4 regions of the Paenibacillus sp. 01T424 genome follow, and region 1 is predicted to be linked to each of the others. Evidence: predicted binding sites of a transcription regulator. Region 1 holds the regulator's gene; each other region holds the start of a gene.

Region 1 (6,188 bases):
CGATTTGCCATTGCTTGAGGAAATACTGCCATTTGAGTTTAGAGCTTCGATCTTTAAAGGCAGAGGGAATTATTTATGCTTGCGCAAATTTGAAGGTAAAATCAACACAAAAGATCTTGTATCGCCGATTGAGGATACGGTTACAGCTGCTCAAATGGTCGTATGGCTTGGAGAAACGGAAACTGGCGATCAGGAAGAGCTTAACTTCGGCAACAAGGGTGCTGAGTTTTGGTCTACGGTAGCGAGCGATACGGATTCATGCCTAAATCGAGCTTGTCCTTGGTTCAAAAGATGTTTTTATCATCGCGCGAAGCATGAAGCAAACATTGCTGATGTTACGATAACGAATCATTCAATGTTATTTACGGATGTTCAAGCAGATCATCGTTTATTGCCTTCCTATACTCATCTCATTATTGATGAAGCACATCATGTGGAAGAGGTTGCAGGCAAGCATCTAGGTATGCAAATTAACTACTTCTCTTTGACGCAGGCTGTTCTTCGGCTTTATAAAGATGCGCGCTCTGGATTATTGCCTGGGCTTCGCCAGAAGCTTATGTATGAGGATGACGCACATCAAGCTTCCTGGTTAGAGACGATTGATACCGTTATTCCTATTTTCCAAGAAATTAAGGAGCACTGGGATAAGCTGTTTGAAATGTTTTATAGCTTTACTTCAACTTCATCGGATGGACCAACTGAGAATGGTCAGTCGGTATGCCGCCTTAAGAAAAACGAGCTTCCAGCAGGCTGGGAGGACGGTGTTACGGTTGAAGGAAATATCCACACTGAACTTAACCGAGTCATTCGAACCGTCGATAAAATGGTTACCGATATTAAAGACCGTGTTGACGATTCCGGTGTTCAAGCGATAATAACGGATTTAAATGGCGCGGTACGTGATTTGTCTCGACTTAAGGATGAGCTTAGAACGTTTATCACCTTAGAGCTTGTGGACTCTGTGTTTTGGATTGAAGCAAGCAGCGTATACCGCTACAGATCTGTGCAGCTATACGGTGTGCCAGTAGATGTAAGCGCTCAGCTGCAAAAATATTTTTTTGATGTCAAAGAAAGTATCGTATTAACCTCTGCAACGTTATCTGTGCAAAAATCTTTTCAATACGCGGAGGAGCAGCTTGGGTTAACTGGATATGAACAGCAGGGCAGGCTTAAAACCGTTCAATTGCCTTCTCCGTTTAATTACCGGGAGCAGGCATTAGTTGTCATTCCACGCAACTTCCCAGTACTCAAGGGAGCAGCTGTAGATGACACCTATTTGGATATGCTTGTAAAATCGCTTTCTGATGCTGCAAAGGAAACGAAGGGCAGAATGCTAGTGCTGTTCACGTCCTATCGCATGCTGAGGCAGGTCTACGAGCCGCTTAAAGAGCTTTTAAGCGTTGCAGGAATTCAAGTACTAGGACAAGGAATAGACAGCGGCAATCGCACGAAGCTTACAAGACGTTTCCGTCAAACGCCAGAGTCCGTTTTACTTGGCACGAGCAGCTTCTGGGAAGGTGTAGATATACCCGGAGAAGCTCTGATTTGCCTTGCCATCGTTCGTTTGCCATTCCAACCGCCTAACCATCCCTTAGTGGAAGCAAAAGCTGAGATGCTGCAGCGGCAGAAACAAAATCCTTTTATGAAATTGTCGATTCCCCAAGCCGTCATTCGCTTTAAACAAGGCTTTGGGCGTCTAGTAAGGACTTCACAAGACAAAGGGATCGTAATCATATATGATACTAGAATAATCGACACTTACTACGGTAAACACTTCTTATATTCACTGCCAGGACCAAAAATCGAAACGATGCATATGGATCAAATGGTCGTGCGAATGAGAGAATGGTTAACGGATGAAAATGCAGCATTGCCGCAGGAAAATCAAGCTGTGTCTAGCGAAGAGGAGGAAAAACGATGAAGCAAACGAAAATATCGGAGGCTGTCGTCAGAAGGCTTCCCGTTTATTTGCAAGTACTAAATGAAATGCTTAATCGTGAGATTCAGACCATTTCTTCGCAGGATTTAGGCACAAAGCTTGATTTAAATCCTGCTCAAATTCGTAAAGATCTCGCTTATTTCGGAGAGTTTGGACGGAAGGGCGTAGGCTACGATGTTGTATATTTAATTGAGAAGATACGTCAAATTTTGAAGGTTGATCAGACGATAAAGGTTGCGTTGGTTGGAGCCGGCAATCTAGGTCATGCCTTATGCAATTACAATAAATACTCCAAGGATAATATGCAGATTACCGCCGTGTTCGATGTACATCCGAGCAAAATTGGAACGAGCATTAATAATTTGATTGTAATGCCGATGAGCGAGCTTGCTGCAACGGTTGCAGAGCAAAATATTCGGATCGGCATCATTACCGTTCCAGCATTTGAAGCACAAAATGTAGCTAATCAATTTGTCGAAGCAGGCATAGAAGGAATATTGAATTTTGCCCCTGCTATTCTACGAGTACCGGATGAAATGCGAATACATAATGCTGATTTCACAAGGGAATTGCTTAGCTTAGCCTATTATTTAGCCAAAGAGGGAGAGACGCAGGATGAGTCAGATTTGGATTGAAAATGGTTTGTTTATAACGATGGATGACGAAAATCCATCATTTAGAGGACATATGGTTGTATCCGATGATCGGATTAGTTATATAGGTACGGCTGTTCCTGAACAGCTTTCTGAAACGGTGCAAAAAATAGACGGCAGCAAGCTGGCTTTTATGCCAGGACTTATTAATACTCACGGACATGCGGCGATGAGCTTGCTTCGCGGATATTCCGATGATCAGAATTTGCAGGTTTGGCTGGAACAGAAAATGTGGCCAATGGAAGGCAAATATGTTGATCAAGATACACGTGCAGGAAGTTCTCTAGCGATCGTAGAAATGCTGAAATCAGGTACAACAGCTTTTGTTGATATGTATGATCGCATGGATCAAGTTGCTCAAATGGTTGAGCAAAGCGGTATCCGCGGTGTTTTGACAAGAGGCGTTATCGGACTATGTCCACCAGATGTACAGGAAGCTAAGCTTGCTGAGGCAATTGCTTTTGCCCGTGATTGGAACGGGAAAGCCGATGGACGCATAACCACGATGATTTCTCCACACGCGCCTTATACATGTCCACCAGCATATATTGAACGTTTTGTACAAGCAGCTCATGACTTTGATTTGCCTTTGCACACGCATATGTCGGAAACGATAGCGGAAGTTGAGCAAAACGTGCGTGATTATGGACTTCGTCCGGTCGAACATTTGGATCGATTAGGCTTTTTCTCACGTCCTGCACTTGTTGCGCATGCCGTACATCTGAATGATGCTGAGATCGAGCTGCTTGCTGCTAAAGGAGTTGCGGTTTCACATAATCCTGTAAGCAATCTTAAGCTTGCTAGCGGCATTGCACGTGTTCCTGATTTGATTCGCGCAGGTGTTAAGGTATCGCTTGGAACAGATAGTGTGGCAAGCAACAACAATCTTGATTTATTTGAGGAAATTCGATTCGCGGCTTTGCTTCATAAAGGTGTATCTGGAGATCCTACTGCTATCCCTGCTTTGGAAGCATTGAAGCTTGGTACAGTGAATGGGGCAAAATCCATTTGGCAAGAGAAGAGCCTTGGTAGTCTAAAAGTAGGCATGAAGGCAGATTTCATCGCTATTGATATTGAACAGCCGCATTTCTACCCTCAGACGGATATCGTATCACATTTGGTCTACTCAGGTTCAGGCCGCGATGTGCGGCATGTATGGATTGATGGAAGACAAGTATTGAAAAACGGCGAATGCACTTGGCTTGATGAGGAGAAAATTCGTTACGAGGCACAAGCGAGCTTTGATCGCTTGCTGCAAGCTTAATGCGAGCAACAGCAAGGAAACGAAAGCCGTTTATGACACTTAAGCGATGGTTGTTGTTAATTACAGCATTCCTCTTGCTGCTTCTAACCGTTTCCTTTATCTATTTCCGTGAAGTTCAGTCCCCTGAGTGGACAGCAATTAATGCGGCGAAGGAACAAGCGACTAAAGCAGCTGATCTTATCGAGATAGAAAAGGTACATCATCATATATGGCAAAAAAACAGTTGGGTCGTTGAAGGTATTAATCAACAGGATGAACATGTATACGTATGGCTGACTGAGAAGCAACAACCAGTTATCATGAGAGCGACGGAAGGCATTTCTGAGAAGTCACTCAAAGATGATTTCATCAGCAAGAGGCCATTGGCAGAAATAAAGAGAATTCAGCCGGGTCTGCTTGATGACAAAACGGTGTGGGAGATCTATTATAATGACGGTGAAAAGCCTGATCATTACCGATATGATTTCTACCGTTTTGATGATGGTGCATTTATTGATTCTTATACGTTACCAGCAAAAACGGGGCCATAAGGCTCCGTTTCCTTTTATTGATGGACGATTCTTGCATAATTTCATGATATACTTTCGTATAGCGGTGTTGATATACGGAGTGTTCATAAATTTATTGCAGGAGGGATTTTCATAATGATGAGACCACGTGTAATACCAATCGTGATTACTGCTGCAATTTCCGCTTCCGTTTTGTTCGGAGGCTGGGCTGTATATAATCAAGTGGCTGTAGCAGCTCCATTAGAGAAAGTTACAAAAGGCATTAAAGGTATTGTTTCTTCAGAAAAACCAGTTATGGATCGCAATAAAGTAGCTATTTCTCTTGAATTAACGCCGGATGCGAATCTCCGGGACATCTATGAAAGTATTGCGGCTAACGGAAAAGATGTAGTTGGCGACCGTAAGCTTGAGCTTAATATAGAAGAAAAATCGAATAAGCAGCTTGAAGATCTGTGGTATGCTTCCATGTTTGAAGTTGCAGAGGCGATGGAGCGCAAAACCTACTCTCATATTCCAGATGCGATGAAAGAAGCAGCAAAATCCATGAAAGATGTCACCGTGACGACTGAAATGGATGATACGAATGTGTATATTACGATTAAAAATAATGAAGCGGTGAAATATATCGTCCTGCCACGCACGCCAAACCAATTGGAGGCATGGTAATATGATGAAATATGGTAAAGAAATTGCGATAGGCTCACTTCCTGTTCTTATTGCTTTTTTTATATATATTGGACAAAATGTTGTTCCCATCGTATTGCTGGGTGTGTTAGGCTTTGCCGTAGTTTATGCAGCACGAGGTAGAGGCAAGCTGACCGCGTTGTCTAGCCAGAAGCGGCGTTCTGAGGAGAAAATGACACCACTCACCTTTGAGGAAATCGGAGGTCAGGAGCGTGCCAAGCAGGAGCTTGTAGAGGCGCTTGATTTTCTCGTTCATCAAGAACAAATTGCTAAGCTTGGTATTCGGCCATTAAAAGGCATCTTGCTGTCTGGCCCTCCAGGAACAGGAAAGACGCTGCTTGCTAAGGCAGCTGCTCAATATACTGATTCGATTTATTTGGCTGCATCCGGCAGTGAGTTTGTAGAAATGTATGTCGGTGTAGGCGCAGGACGTATTCGCGACCTATTCAAAGAGGCGCGTACAAAAGCCAATAAAGCGAAAAAAAGCAGCGCTGTTATATTTATTGATGAGATTGAAGTCATTGGCGGCAAACGAGATGGCGGTCAGCAGCGCGAGTATGATCAAACCTTGAATCAGCTATTAACCGAGATGGATGGTATTTATGCAAATGAATCTCCACGTATTTTGTTAATTGCGGCTACTAACCGTAAGGAAATGCTCGATAGCGCATTGCTCCGTCCAGGTCGATTTGACAGGCACATCGGTGTTGAGCTTCCTGATAAAAAGGGCAGATTGCATATTTTGAACATCCATGCGAAAAATAAACCTATCCGCCCAGGCGTGAATTTAGAACGGATTGCGAGTGAATCCTTTGGTTTCTCAGGTGCACAGCTAGAGAGCGTCATGAATGAAGCGGCGATTTATGCGATGCGTGAGAGCAGTGAAACCATCGCTGAACAGCATTTATCGATGGCTATTGATAAGGTTTTGATGGGTGAAAAAACGGATCGTGAGGCATCAAAAGAAGAGCGTGAACGGATTGCACTTCATGAGCTCGGACATGCAATTATGGCAGAACTAATGCGTCCAGGCAGCGTGTCACAGGTTGCTTTGTCTCCGCGCGGTCAAGCGTTAGGTTATGTTCGTCACAATCCGCAGCAGGATCAATATTTGTACACAAAACAGTTCCTTAACGGTC
Region 2 (6,188 bases), on a different contig from region 1:
GTGTCAGCACAAGCACCTGAGGCTTGTTTTCGTTCCAATCAACCAGCTCGCATAATGGTATCCCGTAGGCTGCCGTCTTGCCGCTGCCCGTTTGTGATTTAACGACCAAATCCTTTTGCTCAAGCGCAACCGGAATAACCTCGCGCTGCACCTCCGTTGGCGTTTCGTAGGACAAGCTCTCCAACGCTCGAACGATTTCTTGACTTAACGCATAATCCGAAAACTTTATTTCACTCATCTATAGACCTCTTCCGCACTTTAGTAGTTAAATCTTTCGTAACCTTAAGAATAGCATAATAACGACCCATTTGATTCATAAACCTTTGTACAGCCCAGCTTTCAAAATTTATTTGTTAGATCAACCGCTAAATCGGGTTATATCGTATAAGAGCTTGCTTCGCTCTAAGCTAGGCAGTACTACAAAAAGTGAGTACTAGTTCACTTTAGATTGGGTCATTATAATAAAAGCCAGATCAACTAGAAAGGCTTGTGAGTGCTATGCTTCGATTAAATGTTGCACGTGTTGGATTTCTAATGGGCGTTTCACTTCTGCTTGCTTCCATCATCTATTTCTTCGCGGCGAACTGGGGCGGCCTGGTCCGCGCCGATAAAATTCTCGCGTCTGCCGGCATCATGGTGTTATTCTATGGCGCAGCTTTCGTTTTTTCCAAAATGAAAATAATGCTTGGCCATCACTATTTTTTGTCTGTTACTTTTCTAGTCGGCGGCTGTGTCGCGTTTGGCGTGGCGGTTGCCCTTCTAAATCAAATATATAATTCACATGCGGACACCTATGAGCTGTTTCTCGTTTGGTCCATTCCTGCTCTGCTGCTTGCGTTCATTACCCGCTTTAATCCTTTTTATATCCTTGCCTATATACTCGTTCATCTAACCCTGTGGCAATACTTTTTCCCAAGCGCGTATTCTATCGTCCATAGCGACCAAGAAATTTTGCTGATTGGCTGGTTATTTGCGCTTATCAATCTTATTCTATTCGCATTAATAGAATCCAAACGTCTCACATCAGCGCCGCTTAAATATATTAGCTTTATTGCCTTTCATATTTCTTTGCTCGTCTTGACAAGTTCCGATCTATACGAACATTATGGCGCATGGATGAACGTCGCAAGCGCTGCGGCAATCGCGTTCGGATTCTATTATTTCACCCAAGTTCGCCTGGATAAAATCATGCTTACCCTTAACGCGCTGGCTGCTTCCGCTTTCGCTGTATTTAAATATTTCGAGCTGATGTCCGAGCATTATTCCACCTTGTTTTTTATATTCGGACTCCTCTTTGTCGCTTTATTACTCACAGCCAACGTCTTTTTCTTCCGTTACTTAAACAAGCTCGGCAAGCATCAGTCAAGCTCTAATGAACGAGATGACCAAGCATCCCATCCATCAGAAGAACATAAGAGCACTCTTGTTGGCAAAATCGCATTCACAATCGTTACCGTAATCGGTGTTTTGATTGGCAGTATCTCCTTAGTAGGCTTAGTACTATTAGCCGCTGGTGAAATCCCGCCCGAAAATATTTTATTTGTAGTGTCACTGCTGTTTATTATTCCAACACTGCTGCTGACTCGCTTAAATACGGCTGTACGCTACACCGTGCTTACGATTGGATATATAGCTGGACTTATCTCTACCGCTTGGATTGATACTTCAGCCTTGTCTATTTTTTTCATAGCGGTACTGCTTGTCGGATGGTTCAAATGGCAAGGAAGGGTACCGCATTTCTTTATTTATACCTTACTGAATATCAATATCGCTATTCTTCTGTTTCAGTTATTTGGATCTGTTCATAATGCGGCTTCCTTCATCGTGTTCATTGTGACGTCGCTCAATGCAGTCATTTATGCTAGTCACCATCTTCTTAGGGAAGGCCCCTTCAAGATTCATGTAAGAGAATGCGGTTGGTTCTTTACTCTGCTCCTTCTATTTTGGCTAACCTTTATGGATAACATTTTCCCTTACTCATATGAGCTATTTAATATATTGAATTTCATTGTAGTTACGATCGCAGCCTTTCTATTTGTTAGGCGCAGCCAAGCCCTTGAAGCAGCCATAAGCTTCGTATTCTGGTTCATTTTCCTTGCGTTCAAATATTACGACTTGTTCTGGACGTTATTGCACAAGTCGATTACACTCGCTCTGCTTGGCGTGATTATCATAGCAGCTACTTATATTTACGCCTACAGAACACGCGCAGCAGTGTCTGAACAAGCGGACTCATTCAGCCGATTGCTGCGTAGAAGCCCCGCTCTCATTGCTATCGTTGTAGTGCTGCAGCTCGGTTATGTCGGTTACCATGCCGCAGTAAGCGAAATATTGCTCTCGAGCGGCACTCCGATTAAGCTGGCCATCGTGCCGCTTGATCCACGATCCATTTTGCAAGGCGATTATGTAGCGCTCCAATACAATATTTCGGCACCACCAGATCACATCGCTCAGGAACTGGAAAGGCGTCCAAGCAACAGCCGAATTAAGGTCGTGCTTCAACAAGGTGCGGGCGGCGTATACAACTTGGATCGTTTATATAAAAAAGGTGAGCCTTTAGCTGACAAAGAAATCATTATTAACGGTTCCACTAGCGGCTGGAGAACCATCCAGTACGGCATAGAATCTTATTTTGTACCCGAAGGCACTGGGCTGGAAACGGAGCAAAATGCCCGCTTCGCGTATGTAATGGTTGGAACAAAAGGTGATGCTATTCTAGAGAAATTAACGAAAGAATAGTGCTGTACAATTGACCGCCAATAAACAAAAAAAGAAGCAGGACCTATACAGCGCAACAGCTGTGCAGGTCCTGCTTCTTTCAAAATAGAAGGAAATATTTCATTTGCTTCTACTTTGCTTATATGTGCCCAACAACGCTGCTTCCGTTTGCTGAGGACGTTGATGGCTTTTTTGCATATTCTTTCGACTATCCGTGCATCAATTTGTTCAATTCCGTAAATTCCTCTAAATAACCGTTTCTCTCCAGCTCCATTAATGCCTTCCGAATGCTGACCTCATCCTCGCCAGATTGATCTGATAGTGCTAAGAGCTCAGGCAATGTAATGTTTTTATGCTCCTTGCAATACGTGAGCAGCCCTTTGGCTGCCCAAGATAAGCGATCATCCTGGAATTCACCGATCATTTTACGGAACAATTTATGTGGGATTAGCTGCTCGTCAACTAAGGCTTGCATCGCTTTTATTGCAAGTTTTGTCGTCATACGGCCTTTTTTGGCAACCTCGTCTAAGGTGAGCGATGCGGAATCCGCCGTGCTTGAGCTGAGTACGATATAAATCATTTGCGAATAAATATCCAAGCTTTGGTTATAAAAGATTTCGGTGGAAACTGTGAAGTTTCTAACGTTTCCCGGTGTAATTTCTGTTGTCATGTTCTTTCTCTCCCTTCCGAATGGTCTATACCATAATAAAGGTTCGGATACGGGGTTTCAAATGGGGCCTCATTAGAAAAAGTTAATCGCAGCCGCTTAACCGCGAAGAAGCATAATTTTCATCCGGGCAAGGTCATCTTTCTTCTTCTCTTTCCGGATTGTAGCGGTATTTTTCCAAATCAATTCGCCCGTCCTCGCTCGCTGCAACACCTTCCTCTTTTAAATAAAAGATCTGCATGTAACGAGCTTCCTCCTCTTGAATCGATATCTCCCCTTTTGCATTAACAACTCTGTGCCAGGGAAGATTATAAATGCCGCTCATCGAATGCAGAACTCGGACAACCTGCCTTGCCCCCCTGCGATTGCCAGCCAGTTCTGCGACTTGACCATACGTCATTACGGTGCCTTCCGGAATCGCCTTAATGATGGATACAACTCTTTGCGTATAGGGCTGCATATTAGAACTCCTTTATGTATGTTTTTAATCATTGTTTTTTATTATCATAACTGAATTGCGCTTCATGTCAGCAATATTCCAAATCTTTTTACCGAAAGCAATAAATTTCTTTTTAACTTTTGGTGAAAACGATGTAGAATAGAAWCAAAGGGTTTAATCCGATTACGTCATACGCGCATTCACATCCTTCTGCCTCATGCAGAAATAAGACTGTTACGTACACATAAACATTTTTCGATTAACTATGTGAAAAGTGTAACAAACTTTCAGGATGCATTTTTAACTTTAGCGGCTGACACAATTGAGACTACAACTTACTTTCAAATTTACGTAAAGGAGGACATTCTATTATGTCACAACCATCTGCTGGACAAGAGGTTGCAGCTAGCCTCGTCGAAGAAAAACAAACGTTGGATGTACTTGATCAATTGATGAAGCCGGAGGTTCAAGAGTCTCTAACTGTACTCGTGGACAGCCTGCCGAAATTAGCTGAAATGGTTACTCTAATGACCAAAGCTTATGATTTTGCACAAAACATCGCTACAGACAAAGTGTTGATCAACGATTTCGCTCAAGGTATCGGTGAATTCGTTAAACCGGTTCAAGAGAAAGCAAAAGGTATCGCAACAGCAGCTATTGAAGCTGGCGAGCGCTCGCAAGAAGCGGCTAACTCTTCTGTTGGCCTATTCGCTATGTTGAAAATGCTTAAAGATCCGGAAGTTCAAAAAACGCTTCGTTTCGCGCAAGCTTTCCTTAGTGTTTTGTCTGAACGCAAAAACGATAAAGTATAATACACCGAATACGTATAGAACGAACGGAGGATGAACATGTCGAAGCAAATACTAATTCTTGGTGGCGGTTATGGCGGTCTTCTTACTGCTCTAACAGCACGACAACACTTGACTGCAGCAGAAGCTAGCATCACAATCGTAAACCGTTTTCCAACTCACCAAATCATTACTGAGCTGCACAGACTTGCTGGAGACACAATTGCTGAGCAAGCAGTTGCTCTACCGCTTAGCAAGCTTCTAGGCGACAAACAAGTTAACATCATCGTTGACTCGGTTAAAGAAATTAAACCTAACGAGAAGCAAGTGGTTCTTGAAAGCGGACAAGTGCAAAAGTACGACACTCTTGTTGTAGCACTTGGAAGTGAAACGAACTACTTCGGCATTCCAGGATTGGAAGAGAACAGCCTTGTTCTTAAATCCGTTGCTGATGCTAACAAAATCCGCAAGCATGTTGAAGATCGTCTTGACGCTTACAAAAAATCAGGCAACAAAGCTGACGCAACAATCGTTGTTGGCGGCGGCGGCTTGACTGGCGTTGAGCTTGTTGGCGAATTCGCTGACAGACTTCCTGAGGTTTGCCGCAGCAAAGGCATCGACTTCAATGATATTTCGCTGTATTGCGTAGAAGCCGGCCCTGCCGTTCTGCCAATCTTCCCGAAAGTATTGATCGATCGCGCTGTAACAAGCCTTGAGAAACGTGGCGTTAACTTCATCACTAGCGTAGCGATTACAGAAGCGACAAAAAGCTCCGTATCGCTTAAAGACGGTCGTACGATTGAATCCAGCACAATCATTTGGACTGGCGGCGTTAAAGGTAATCCAGTTGTCGGCAGCAGCGGTCTTGCAGAAGACCGTGGTCGTTCACTTGTTACACCAACGCTTCAATCGACTTCACACGCTGATGTATTCCTTGCTGGCGACTGCGCAGTTGTATTCCCAGAAGGCAGCGAACGTCCTTACCCTCCAACAGCTCAGCTTGCTTGGCAAATGGGCGAAACGGTAGGCTACAACCTAGCGGTTCAAATCAAAGGCGGCGTTATGGATAAGTTTGTACCTGTATTCTCCGGAACACTGGGCAGCCTTGGCCGTAAAGATGGCGTGGGCACAATCGGCGGCAACGCGACACAGCTTAAGGGCTTGCCTGCTTCCCTAATGAAGGAAGCAAGTAACGTTCGTTACCTGTCGCATATTCACGGTTTGTTCGCACTAGCTTACTAATATACACAAACAAAAAGAAGGAGGGCAGCTGCCCTCCTTCTTTTTGTTTTACCCATCAGCTAACCTTACTTCTGCAATGCCTGCCATTCTTTAAATTGCTTCTGATATTCAGCGACGACCTTATCAAGACCAGCAGCCTTTAAGCTTTGAAGAGCTGCCGGGAAGTATTTATCGTAGGATACCACGCCCATTTTAATTGGAATGATCTTCGATTTCACTTCGGATAGCACATTCGCATATTCAACAGCAATCGGCTCCGTATTGAGGCGGAAACCAAGAACAGGTGAGAATTCAACTGGATTCGAAGGCTCTGTCGTTTGCATTTTCAAATAAT
Region 3 (6,188 bases), on a different contig from region 1:
GATTTGCAGGGGCAGAGTTTATGCTAAAACTGTATTCAGCTGCGATATTTCTATCTAGATTAGCAGCCTGTGGATGATAAATAACTAAATAATAGTGCAGGGCAGAAGAGCAAACGGTGCAGCCGGATAAGATCTTCCAGCCTAATGATGTTTTCATTTCATGAACAGAAGACATCGGATTGGCAGCAATATGATGTTTCAGCGTCTCGTGACTGGCATCGGTGCATCTGCAAATTGGCGGAGCCGATGCTTTCAAAGCATCTTTGCCATGTTGAAGCGCATATTGGACGATCGCTGCGACGATGGGACGGCAGCCTCCGCAGGAGCTTGAGGCTTTCGTATGATCACGAACCTGCTCCAGCGTTAGTAGACCGTCTTCAATTACGGCGCACATGATAGCGGATTTGTCTACTGCATTACAGGCACATACCATCTCACGCTCTTGCATTTGAGCAGCTAGTTCATCTTTTGCACTGCCGCCTCCGGCGCTCGGAGGAGCAATAAGCTCCACAACAGCTGCTCTTCTATTCACTAAGCCAAGCAAGGCGGTTCCTTCCGCTGTATCGCCATACAATATAGCTCCGCGCACCGTACCTTCCTTCATCGTCACTTTTTTGTAAGTTCCGTGAATACCATCAAACTGCTGGATAGCGGTCTCTGCTTCTTCCGGACGAATTTCGCCGACTGAAAAAACCTCGACCCCTGAAACCTTGAGCTGTGCGTATGGAACGGAACCTAAGTAGGGCTCTGAACTATGTCCGCAAATACTTTTGGCCAGCACCTTCCCTTGCTCATAAAGCGGTGCAACTAAACCATAAGCGACGCCACGATGCTCCGCGCATTCACCAACGGCATATATATTGGGTTTGCTCGTTCGCATGTAATCGTCCACGATGATTGCTCTTTTAGTATCGATACCGCTCTTTTTGGCCAGCTCGACGTTTGGACGGATTCCTACGGAAATGACGATTAAATCTGCTTCTAATGAATCGCCGTTCGTGAAGCGTATTCCTTTAGCGCGATTTAATCCGGTAATGCTTTCCGTTTCCTTGCTGAGCCAGAATCGCATCCCTTGCTCTTCCAATTCTTTGCGAAGCATGTCGGATGACATACGATCGAGCTGACGATTCATTAAATAAGGCGCATTGTGAATGACATCTGTTTCCATGCCGAGATTTAACAAGCCTCGTGCAGCTTCAAGCCCTAGCAAGCCGCCGCCGATCACTGCGGCTTTCTTATATTTTTTTGAGTATTCGATCATCATCTTGCAATCGTCAATGTTACGGAACGAGATGACGCCAGATTTATGAACTCCTGCAATGGGCGGAATAAAGGCAGAAGAGCCGGTTGCTATAATGAGATGATCATAATCGGCACGAATGCCGGATATGGTCGTTACATATTGTGAATCTGAATGAATATGAGCGACAGTCTCGCCTTTAAAAAGACTTATTTCCCGTTCCACATACCAAGACCAATCATTAATTACTATGCTTTCAATGGAAGAGTCTCCTTGAAGCACCTTTGATAATAAAATACGGTTATAGTTCGGATGATGCTCATTGCCAAATACCGTAATTTGGAATTTATCTGGCGCAAGCTTGATGATTTCATCCACACATTTAATACCTGCCATTCCATTTCCTATAACGACTAGTTTCTCTCTACTCACCTATGCTCACATCCACTCGTGCAATTTCCTAGATTGTTAAAGAAACAAAACGAACCTCTTGCCCAGCTGACGCGCCAGCCCCCCCGGCTGGTATTTGTACGATAGCATTGGCTCTAGCGAAGGCAGCAACATTACCGGACTTATCATGACGCAGCGGCTCTACCATCCATTCCTTCTCCGAGCGATAGACAAATGCTCTCGCGTATCTTGGATAAGGGGACGGTTTAGCTATGGAATCGATTAAACGCCCTTCCATCCACTCGGTCCGAAAATCATTTCTTCCGATAGCCTTCAATATCGCAGGACGAAGCAGCAGCTCGACACCTGCAAAGCAAGCAGATGGATTCCCGGATAAGCAAATGAGAAGCTTAGATCCAAAATGATAGGCAGAGGTAGGCGTTCCCGGTCGCATGACAACTTTAGTAAACAAAGGTACGCCGCCGATGCTTTCCGCCGCCAGCTTTACGAAGTCGTAATCACCAACCGATACACCTCCTGTGGTTACGATCAATTCTGATTGCTCTAGCGCCGCCTTAAGCGCGTTTTCAATCGTTTTCAGGCAATCGGGTACGGACCTATGACGAATGACTGAGGCTCCAAGATCCCTAAGCCGAGCGCTTACCATGAAGCTGTTCGCGTCAAAAATTTTGCCGGATTGCAAGCTCTCGCCTGGCATGAGCAATTCATCGCCAACCGGAATAATTGTGACGAGAGGTTTTTTATATACCTGTACTTCCGTTTGCCCAAAAGAAGCTAAAATGGCGATTTCTTTCGATTTGATAGCCGTTCCGCGGTATAGCACCTTCATACCATTTCGGATATCCTCGCCCTTTTCGGCAATGTGTTGTCCTTTTACGTAAGCACGATCAATTTGAATGGATAATCCCCGTAGGTCCATACGTTCGCGTGCTGCTTCCTGCACTACAATCGTATCATAGCCAGCAGGCACGGGAGCACCAGTGAAAATACGAACCGCAGTCATCATTTTTGGCTCCATATCGTACATACGCTCTGATTGGCCTGACCGAATTTCTCCTTTAACCTGTAATAACACAGGCATTTCCTTGCTTGCACCTCCCGATGATGCGGCGTAAATGGCGTATCCATCCATTGCGGCTCGGCGAAAAGGTGGCAAGGAGAATGGGCTTTCAAAATCATGAGCAAGTACTCTGGATAGACAATCATCTAACGATACCGTCTCACAAATCGGCTCCTTCATTTCCCTTGTCAATTTCATTAAAGCGTTTGATACGGATGCCGTAAGCGGTTGAATTGGATTTAGGACCGACATGTTATCCCTCCAGCGAATGATTGGTACAAAAATGATCAGAAAAAGCCCTTTCCCGCATCTGGGAAAAGGCATCATTGCCGCAAGAGTTAGCACGCCATTGTGCTGTACTCGTTCTATAATGTATAGATTAGTTCATGTTAATTTACATGTCAATATATATAACACAATCTTAATCAATTTTTCCGAAAAATATTTTATGTAATATATATTGACATAAATATTACACCGCCCTATAATTCGAGTTGGGGTTACAAAGTTTGTGATCCAATGCATAAAAGTGGTCGCACAATGACGTGCCCCCTATGGCAATGAAGCCGCAATCCGTTCCTTAATAAGGACGGATTGCGGCTTTTTTAGTTGATTACAATAGAAAAGGGAGAGATTGGAATGGAGAGAAAAGGATTTTGGCATAGCGGGCACAAACCTACCTTATTCAGTGCTTTTTTGTATTTTGACATGAGTTTTATGATTTGGGTGCTTATTGGTCCTCTCAGCGTTATTATTGCGGCCGATTATCCGATGGATCCTGTTCAAAAAGCAAACCTCGTAGCTCTTCCTATATTAGGAGGTTCAATTTTAAGATTAGTGTTAGGTTTCATGACCGATTATATCGGGCCCAAACGAACGGCTCAGTTCGGAATGCTCTTTACTCTTATTCCATTAATAATGGGCTGGCAATTCGTACATTCCTTGGATCAGCTCTATATCGTAGCTCTACTGCTCGGTGTTGCTGGCGCCTCATTTGCTGCAGCCTTACCGCTTGCCAGCCAGTGGTACTCCAAGGAGCATCAAGGACTTGCAATGGGTATCGCCGGGGCAGGAAATAGCGGTACTGTAATTTCTACTTTGTTTGCTAACCGCTTGGCGCAACATTACGGCAGCTGGGAAATGGTTTTTGGACTTGCTATCATCCCGATCATTATCGTCTTTATTATCTTCACGATCTTTGCCAAAAATAGTCCGAACCGTCCTGCGCCTAAAAAGCTTTCACAATATGCGCAGGTTTTAAAACAAGGCGATGCATGGGTGTTCTGCGCTTTCTATTGCGTAACCTTTGGCGGATTCGTCGGACTCTCCAACTATTTGACCATCTTCTTCAATACACAATATGGGTTATCCCCAGTCAGAGCCGCTGACTTCACAACCTTTTGTGTCATTGCAGGAAGCTTCTTTAGACCTGTTGGCGGATATCTTTCAGACCGGATCGGAGGAGCGCGCATGTTGACGATTCTTTACAGCGGCGCAGGCTTAATGCTTGCAGCAGTAGCAGCCATGCCCCCACTGCCTGTCGTCATTACCTTGCTTTTCATCGGAATGATGTGTCTCGGTGCAGGAAATGGCTCTGTATTCCAGCTTGTACCGCAGCGCTTCGGCAGTGAACTAGGCCTCATGACAGGCATTATTGGGGCTGCTGGCGGATTAGGCGGGTATGCGCTCCCTCTAATTCTCGGAAAGCTTTATCAATCTACCGGCTCATACACTTCCGGCTTCTTGATCCTCAGCTCTGTGACGCTGGCATCCCTTATTTTGTTAACGGTCATGCAAATGAAATGGAAACATAAATGGATGGCTAAAGGCGGCAAAGCCCGTCTAGACGTTGATGCTTCTCAAGTTAACGTTTAATATACAATTAATCAATTAAATAAACCAAATACCCTTAAACTAAGCTGTTTGCTTAATCCAAGGGTATTTTTTTGTCGTTCTAGAGCTTTTTATGTGCAGCCGTATCGGGGTTTGAAGCAGCTTCGCCATCGCCTTAATCCGGTGATCGTTACGCACTCGGCGCGTTCTCTAAATCTGCCTGATCCTCATAAAATGTTAATAGCGCCACCGAGCATCGCGCCTTGCCATTTGCGATAAAGCTCCCATGGAGCGCATGAGTCAAGCAAATGTTGACATGTATAAATACCTTCCTCAATAGAGTCTACCTTGCCTACGAACTGCAGTCGTACCGCTCCATTTAAAAGCACCTGATTGACGAAGGCAATATGTCCTTCCCCTTGCAGGACGGCTTCCGTCATATGAATTTGCTCGGCTGGAGTCCAATCTGTATCAGGGATAGGAGTCTCTAAGCCATACGTGCCGGGATCGATAATTTGAAGCCGAGATTCACCATCTTCTACGGTAAATGTACGAGTCGGACGTTCGATGAACAGATCTTCAGATCCTTCCACTCCTTGAACGATGAGTGCTTTTCTATATCGTAAATTCGTGGCCAATTGGGTCATTCTTGCTAACACTGTATTATGATAAACGCCGAATACCAAATAAGGCGAATGGGTATAATCGATTAGCTTCTCAGCAGTATTGAGCACAGTTCGCATGCCAAGCTCTAATCGAATCGAACGCAATTGCTTTAGTGGTGGGCACCATTGCTCAGCAGGTACATAAAGAACACCCGTATCCTTTGCTGCTTTTAAAATCTGCTCACGTGGAATACACTCTGTATTTATCCCTAATTCAAGGATTATTTCATGCAGCGTAATCCCCCATTTCGGAGGTAACGGCGCTGTTCCATGTAGAGTGACTGGAAGCCCAGCCGCCGCAAGCAGAAATGCTGTTGCAAACGTAGTAAAGAACGATTTCTTCCGCCCGTCATAAGGCCCTGCACAATCTAGTCCTTGTTGTAATGGGCTTCGGTATGCATGCTTGCGACAGACTGTCACGAATGCCTCTAGCTCCTCGACGCTTTCCATCTTCATTCGTTCAGCTATAAAAAAGGCTCCGATTTGCGCCGGGGTTGCTTTCAACTCCAAAATGGAATTTGCGGCTTCGAGCGCTTCCTCATAATTGAGATCTCTGGCACCCCGTTTTCCTCTGGCAACTTCCTTTAATAGATTTGCAATCATCGCATGCCCCCCTTATTTTGAATCCTGTAGTATTTGATAAACCTTAACAATAGACGTTGCCACATCGACCATTCGCTTCCGTTCATTCATCGCTTGCTTGCGCAGTACGTCGTACGCTTCCGCCTCGGAAATGTTTTTGATTTTGCATAAAATCCCCTTTGCCATATCAATCCATTTACGTTCTTCGAGCCTACTCTCCAGCTGTTTACGTTCGTTCTGCCATTGCTGTCTCTCGAAGCATTGTTTAGAAGCGAAATGAAGCGCCCAGTGCAGCTCTTGCTCGCTCATCGTAGCTGTCAGGAGACCATCAATCGATACATCATCTTCGCAGAAGGCTGTAGATAAAGAAGCTATTGGGGTGCTGCACCACCAGAGT
Region 4 (6,188 bases), on a different contig from region 1:
CTCTCGCCACAACATCACGCGGTGCCAGCTCCAGCTGCTCATGGTAGCGTTCCATGAAGCGCTCTCCTTTAATATTACGAAGATACGCCCCTTCGCCGCGCACAGCCTCTGATATCAAAAACCTTGGCGCGCCTGGATAACATAGAGAGGTAGGGTGGAACTGAATAAACTCGACATCCTGTATGTATGCCCCTGCTCGATAAGCCATCGCAATGCCGTCTCCTGTGGCAACCTCAGGATTTGTCGTGTAACGGTACAACTGGCCAGCCCCGCCTGAGCTTAAAATGACGGCTTTGCCTCTTACAAACAACCGCGCACCGCTTGGCTTCTGTACAATGACACCACAGCATTCGCCGTCCTGTGTAACCAAATCAATAACAAAATGGTCGTCCCAAACTTCGATCTTAGGATTGGCAATAGCCGTTTCGGACAATGCTCGTACGATCTCGAAACCAGTAGCATCCCCGTTAGCATGCAAAATACGCCGCTGGCTATGCGCTCCTTCCTTCGTAAGCGCAAACTCGCCATTCTCCAGATCGAATTGCGTCCCCATCTTTATTAAGCTGCGAACACCTTTGGGTCCCTCATGAACGAGTACATCAACCGCTTCATTAGAACATAAGCCTGCACCCGCTACGAGTGTATCTTGTCTATGGTAAGCCGGCGAATCCTCATCCGAAATAACCGCAGCGATACCGCCCTGCGCATAACGCGTATTGCTGTCGAGCAGCGATTTTTTCGTAATCATGAGGACAGAATTGTTTTCACTTGCTCGTATAGCGGTAAAAAGACCGGCAATGCCGGCCCCAATTACAATCACATCTTTTTCTATAACAGGCAGCTCACTTAACTGCACATCGACTAAATATCTAGGAATCATCATTGGCTCCTCCAAGCGTAGAAGCAGCGCATACTACTTCACGAGTAGCATGCGCTCCAAGGATAAACGGGCTTGATCTGCAACATGTGGCGGTACGTAGATTTGAGGCTGCATCGTTTCCAAGCATTTCACTAGTTTCTTCAAATTATTTACTTTCATGTTAGGGCACACCAAATATTTAGATGCAAAATGAAAAGTTTTACCTGGGCTGTCTAAACGAAGCTGATAGCCAGTGCCATCTTCTGTTCCCACGATAAATTCTTGGCAATCTGATTCTTTACAATATTTAATAATAGCGGTTGTACTGCCTACAAAGTCGCCTAGCTCAACGACTTCAGGACGACATTCCGGATGCACAACGAATTGCGCATTAGGATATTTCGCTTTCATTTCTTCTACGTCTTTAACCGTCAGCATATCGTGCGTATTGCAGTAACCTTCCCAGATAATCATTTTCTTATCGGTATTCTGCTGCACATAGTGGCCTAGGTTCTTATCTGGTACCCAGATGATCTCGTCGCCTTCAACCGAATTGACAACTTTAACCGCATTTGCCGATGTGCAGCAAATATCAGTCTCCGCTTTGATCTCAGCAGACGAGTTAATGTAAGTAACGACCTTTGCATTCGGGTGCTGCGCTTTCAGCTTACGCAAGCCATCAACACTTACCATGTCGGCCATCGGACAGCCCGCACGCTCGTCGGGAATGATAACGGTTTTATTAGGAGCCAAAATTTTTGCGCTCTCACCCATAAAGTGAACGCCGCAAAAAACAATAACTTCAGCATCCGTTTGTGCAGCCTTCTGCGCAAGCAGGAAGGAATCTCCACGGAAATCAGCTACCTCTTGAATTTCATCACGTTGATAATAATGAGCTAAAATGATAGCATTCCGTTCTTTCTTCAACTGTAACAACCGTTCACGCAGCTCTCGGTTTTGCTCCGCCTTGCGTTCCAGTGCCAGTGCTTCCACAGTAGATCCTCTCCTCTTATGAGGGATGGGCGATAACCCATTCCGTTATACGGCAAGCTGAACTTTGTGAATTGATGCACAAACTTAGAAAGTCGCTTACCTATAGTTTAAACCAAAAGGGATAAATTCATTTGATTAAGTTTTAATTTACACGCGGTAGATGCTACTGTCAATGCGTTAAAGGCCTTTTTAAGGCAGCAATTTAAAATAAATTATTTTGATCGCTGTATCTCACTCACATTCTTCGTAAATGAACCTTTTTTACTATATAATCGCGACCTCCGTCATCACTTGTATTAGCAACGAAATAAAAAAAGTCTCTCTCCGCGATGGAGAGAGACCATATTGAATTATCTTTTTGCTGGATCGTAAGGTTGACCAAGTGCTGAGGGCGCATTTGAACGACCAACAGCTCCTGCCAAAACGATCAATGTCAAAACGTACGGCAGCATGTAGAAAAATTCAACTGGAATATGCTGCGAGAATTCAAAGCGCTGTGCAAAGCTTCTAAGCGCCTGAGCTAGACCGAAGAACATTGCTGCTCCTACAACGCCAAGCGGATTCCATTTGCCGAAAATCAGTGCTGCGAGCGCAATAAATCCTTGCCCAGAAATCGTATTATGCGCAAAGCTGCTAGTCGTCGTCAACGTAATTGTCGCACCGCCAAGGCCTGCAAGCGCGCCGCTGAGCAATACGCCGATATAACGGTATTTCGTTACGCTAATACCAACGGTATCCGCAGAGCTCGGATGTTCGCCCACCGCACGCAGACGCAAGCCAAATGGCGTATGGAACAAGACGAAATAACTGATTACTGCGATAGCTAGGACAATATACGTCGTCGGATACGCGGTGAAAATAGCTTTCCCGAGCAACGGAATATCAGATAAATAAGGTATTTTCACTTTGTGGAACACATTAGCCAAAAGCGGCGTTTGACCTGATCCATCATAAATGCTTTTGGTTAGGTAAAGCGCTAAGCCAAGCGATAGAATGTTAATAACGACACCGACGACGGTTTGATCCGCACGGAACGTGATCGTTGATATCGCATGCAATAAAGCAAATAACGTACCATAAATAGCTGCAGCTATAAATCCAATCCACGGTGAAGCACTGCCTAACCCAGCTTGTATCGCATACTCCGTTGCAACTGCCGCGGCGAACGCCCCTGAAACCATCAAGCCCTCTAGTCCGATGTTCACAACACCTGAGCGCTCTGAGTACATACCGCCAAGCGCTGTAAAAATGAGTGCGGTGGAGAACACGAGCGTTGTATTAATAAGTTGTCCAATGATGTCTAGCACGTTCATCCTACACCGCCTCCTTCCGCTTGCTTGCACGTTTATTTAGAAAAGGCTTTAAGAACCACTTCACCAATCCATGCGAAGCAACGAAGAAAATAACGGCGCCGATTACGATACGCACGACCTCAGGAGGAACACCCGCACCAAAGCTCATGCCTGCTGAACCGTAGCTGAGTCCACCGAATAAGATTGCACCAAGGAATACACCAATCGGCGTATTGCCGCCAAGGAGCGCTACCGCAATACCATCAAACCCATAGCCCGGAGAAGCGGCCATAACGGTCTGGTTGCCGAACACGCCTAAAATTTCAAACACGCCGCCCAGACCAGCGAATACGCCGCTTATAAACATCGACTTAACCATCGTTACGTTAACGTTCATACCCGCATATAACGCTGCATCCGGATTATGTCCAACAGCGCGAAGCTCGTAGCCTTGTTTCGTACGCCATAACACGAAATAAAACACAACGATACAAATGAGCGCAACAACCGTACCCCAGTGCATACGAGCGTTGTCTGTCAATTTAATAAGCCAATCAATTTTCACCATAGCTGATTCATGAACCGGCATCGACTTCTGCTGGCCTTTCTCAACAAGAAACTTCGCGATGATAAAATTGGAGAGGAACAATGCGATCCAATTCAGCATGATGGATGAAATAACTTCATTTACTCCACGCTTCGCTTTCAAGTAACCAGCAATACCCGCCCATAGACCGCCGAATACAGCACCCGTAATTACAGCTAGAGGCGCATGTATATACCATGGCAGGTCAAGCAGCACGCCAACGATTGTCGCGCCAGTCATGCCCATTACAAATTGTCCCTCAACACCGATATTGAATAGACCTGTACGGAAAGCGAAGGAAACGGCTAAACCTGTAAAGATCAATGGTGTAATTGCTCGAACCGCTTCTCCCATATTGTAAGGAGTGCTAAACAGCTTATTGATTAAAGAAGTGTACGCTAGAATTGGATCGTACCCTCCAGCAAGCATGGCAATGGCGCCAACCACAAATCCAAGAATGATTGACACAATTGGAATAAGGATAGACGATTTATTAAATATTTTTTTCAAGGTTTCCATATACGCTATCCTCTCCCCTCTGATGCAGGTACAGCTATTTTGTTACCAGCCATCATAAGTCCAAGCTGCTGATCATCTCTTTGCTCAGCATCAACCTCACCCATTAGCTTGCCTTCATACATGACCGCAATTCGATCGGACAGTGCATACAGCTCATCAAGCTCAAATGATACGAGTAAAATCGCTTTTCCTTCGTTACGAGCTTGTACCAACCGCTTGTGCACAAATTCAATCGCACCGATGTCGAGACCGCGTGTAGGCTGAACCGCAATTAACAAATCAGGATCTTTATGAAGCTCCCGTGCGATAATAGCCTTCTGCTGGTTTCCTCCAGACAACTGACGAGCATGCGTATGAATACCTGATGAGCGAACATCAAATTCGTTAACAAGCTTTTCAGACAGCTTGTCCATGCTGTTGTAATCAATAAACATGGAACGGCCGAATTCCGGCTCAAAATACGTATTCAAAATCATATTTTCACTAACTGAGAAATCTAGCACCAGCCCATGCTTATGCCGATCCTCTGGTATATGCCCTACTCCCGCAACCGATATTTGGCGCGGAGAATGATTCGTCATATCCTTGCCATTCAGCTTAACGCTGCCGCCGTCCAGCTTGCGCATACCAGTTATAGCGTAAATGAGCTCGCTTTGCCCATTGCCATCAACACCGGCTATGCCAAAAATCTCTCCTGCACGAATGTTGAAGCTCGTACCATCCAGTACATTTTTGCCTTGATCACCTTTCATCTGCAATCCATCCACAGATAAAATAACTTCGCCAGGCTCGTTCTTCGTCTTCTTCACCTCGAAGGATACGTCCCTGCCGACCATTAATTCCGCAAGCTGCTGCTCATTCGTCTCATCTGTAGTTACTGTCTTGATAACCTTGCCGCGTCGAATAACGGTTACAGCATCTGCAAGAGCCATTACTTCTTTCAATTTATGCGTAATGATAATAATCGACTTTCCTTCAGCAGCCAGGTTGCGAATGATTTCGATTAGCTCCTCAATTTCCTGCACCGTCAAAACAGCTGTCGGCTCATCAAAAATAACGATTTCGGCGCCGCGATACAACGTTTTCAGAATTTCAACACGCTGCTGCATGCCTACTGTAATATCTTTAATTCGCGCCTGAGGGTCTACATTCAGACCATAACGTTCGGATATCGCCCGAACCTTCTCATTAGCGAGCTTGTAGTCGATTTTCATACCTTTGACAGGCTCATTGCCAAGCACAATATTTTCTGCAACGGTAAAAGGCTGTACGAGTTTGAAATGTTGATGAACCATTCCGATGCCAAGGTCAATTGCTTTAGAGGCACCCTCAATGACTGTTTTCTCACCATTAACCCAAATCTCGCCCTCGTCCGGTTGATATAGTCCGAACACAATGTTCATTAGGGTCGATTTTCCTGCGCCATTCTCGCCAAGCAGCGCATGAATCTGACCTTTCTTCAATTCAAAATTTATGGAATCGTTAGCTACCAATCCGGGAAACCGCTTTGTAATTCCCTTTAACTGTACAGCCGCCTTGCTCCGGTCCATTCCTCATCATCTCCCCGGTTTTTACTGCTTCAATATGCATAAAAAATTTGACATTAAAAGCACTTACTTATCCCAACAAAGAACAAAGACCGGCCGAAGCCGGTCTTGTCTGATTCATCAACAAACGATCCTCAATCAAAGGATACCATTGAATGGAGAAAACTATTCAGTAGGTACTTTAATATCGCCGCTAACGATTTTTGCTTTGTATTTCTCTACTTCAGCAAGAACATCAGCTGGAACGTTTTTCTTAGATGTTTCTGGCAAGCCTACTGCATCGTCTTTCAAACCTAACTCTTGTACAGTTCCGCCAGCCCATGTTCCAGCGAGTAGATCTGTGGATACTTTATGAACAGCAGTTTCAACGCCCTTCATCATGGACGTTAGTG

The links. Region 1 encodes Rex, which represses fermentation and respiration genes when NADH is low (regulators of the CRP and FNR family bind a similar motif). Its sites were predicted from a motif close to TTGTGAAATATTTCACAA; they were not measured.
Region 2: a site for Rex is predicted at 4,090-4,107, ahead of AC1DPK_RS05000 (DUF1641 domain-containing protein). Genes of this name have one in related genera too.
Region 3: a site for Rex is predicted at 3,221-3,238, ahead of AC1DPK_RS31360 (nitrate/nitrite transporter). Genes of this name have one in related genera too.
Region 4: a site for Rex is predicted at 1,917-1,934, ahead of nadA (quinolinate synthase NadA). Genes of this name have one in related genera too.

The regions. Positions count from the first base shown of each region.
Region 1 covers NZ_JBFTPZ010000005.1:46,690-52,877, reverse strand. Annotated here, with positions in the region: gene dinG (ATP-dependent DNA helicase DinG) at 1-1,921, shown strand, start outside; gene AC1DPK_RS05840 (redox-sensing transcriptional repressor Rex) at 1,918-2,574, shown strand; gene AC1DPK_RS05835 (amidohydrolase) at 2,555-3,856, shown strand; gene AC1DPK_RS05830 (cell wall elongation regulator TseB-like domain-containing protein) at 3,889-4,386, shown strand; gene AC1DPK_RS05825 (hypothetical protein) at 4,501-5,031, shown strand; gene AC1DPK_RS05820 (AAA family ATPase) at 5,033-6,188, shown strand, end outside.
Region 2 covers NZ_JBFTPZ010000004.1:85,820-92,007, forward strand. Annotated here, with positions in the region: gene AC1DPK_RS04980 (DEAD/DEAH box helicase) at 1-238, opposite strand, end outside; gene AC1DPK_RS04985 (GDYXXLXY domain-containing protein) at 499-2,739, shown strand; gene AC1DPK_RS04990 (hypothetical protein) at 2,927-3,388, opposite strand; gene AC1DPK_RS04995 (MGMT family protein) at 3,522-3,845, opposite strand; gene AC1DPK_RS05000 (DUF1641 domain-containing protein) at 4,196-4,636, shown strand; gene AC1DPK_RS05005 (NAD(P)/FAD-dependent oxidoreductase) at 4,673-5,854, shown strand; gene AC1DPK_RS05010 (extracellular solute-binding protein) at 5,920-6,188, opposite strand, start outside.
Region 3 covers NZ_JBFTPZ010000065.1:11,969-18,156, forward strand. Annotated here, with positions in the region: gene nirB (nitrite reductase large subunit NirB) at 1-1,672, opposite strand, end outside; gene AC1DPK_RS31355 (molybdopterin molybdotransferase MoeA) at 1,701-2,963, opposite strand; gene AC1DPK_RS31360 (nitrate/nitrite transporter) at 3,351-4,586, shown strand; gene AC1DPK_RS31365 (anthranilate phosphoribosyltransferase) at 4,772-5,812, opposite strand; gene AC1DPK_RS31370 (ANTAR domain-containing response regulator) at 5,825-6,188, opposite strand, start outside.
Region 4 covers NZ_JBFTPZ010000033.1:56,507-62,694, reverse strand. Annotated here, with positions in the region: gene nadB (L-aspartate oxidase) at 1-880, opposite strand, end outside; gene nadA (quinolinate synthase NadA) at 914-1,852, opposite strand; gene AC1DPK_RS23185 (ABC transporter permease) at 2,203-3,165, opposite strand; gene AC1DPK_RS23180 (ABC transporter permease) at 3,167-4,249, opposite strand; gene AC1DPK_RS23175 (ABC transporter ATP-binding protein) at 4,255-5,799, opposite strand; gene AC1DPK_RS23170 (BMP family lipoprotein) at 5,962-6,188, opposite strand, start outside.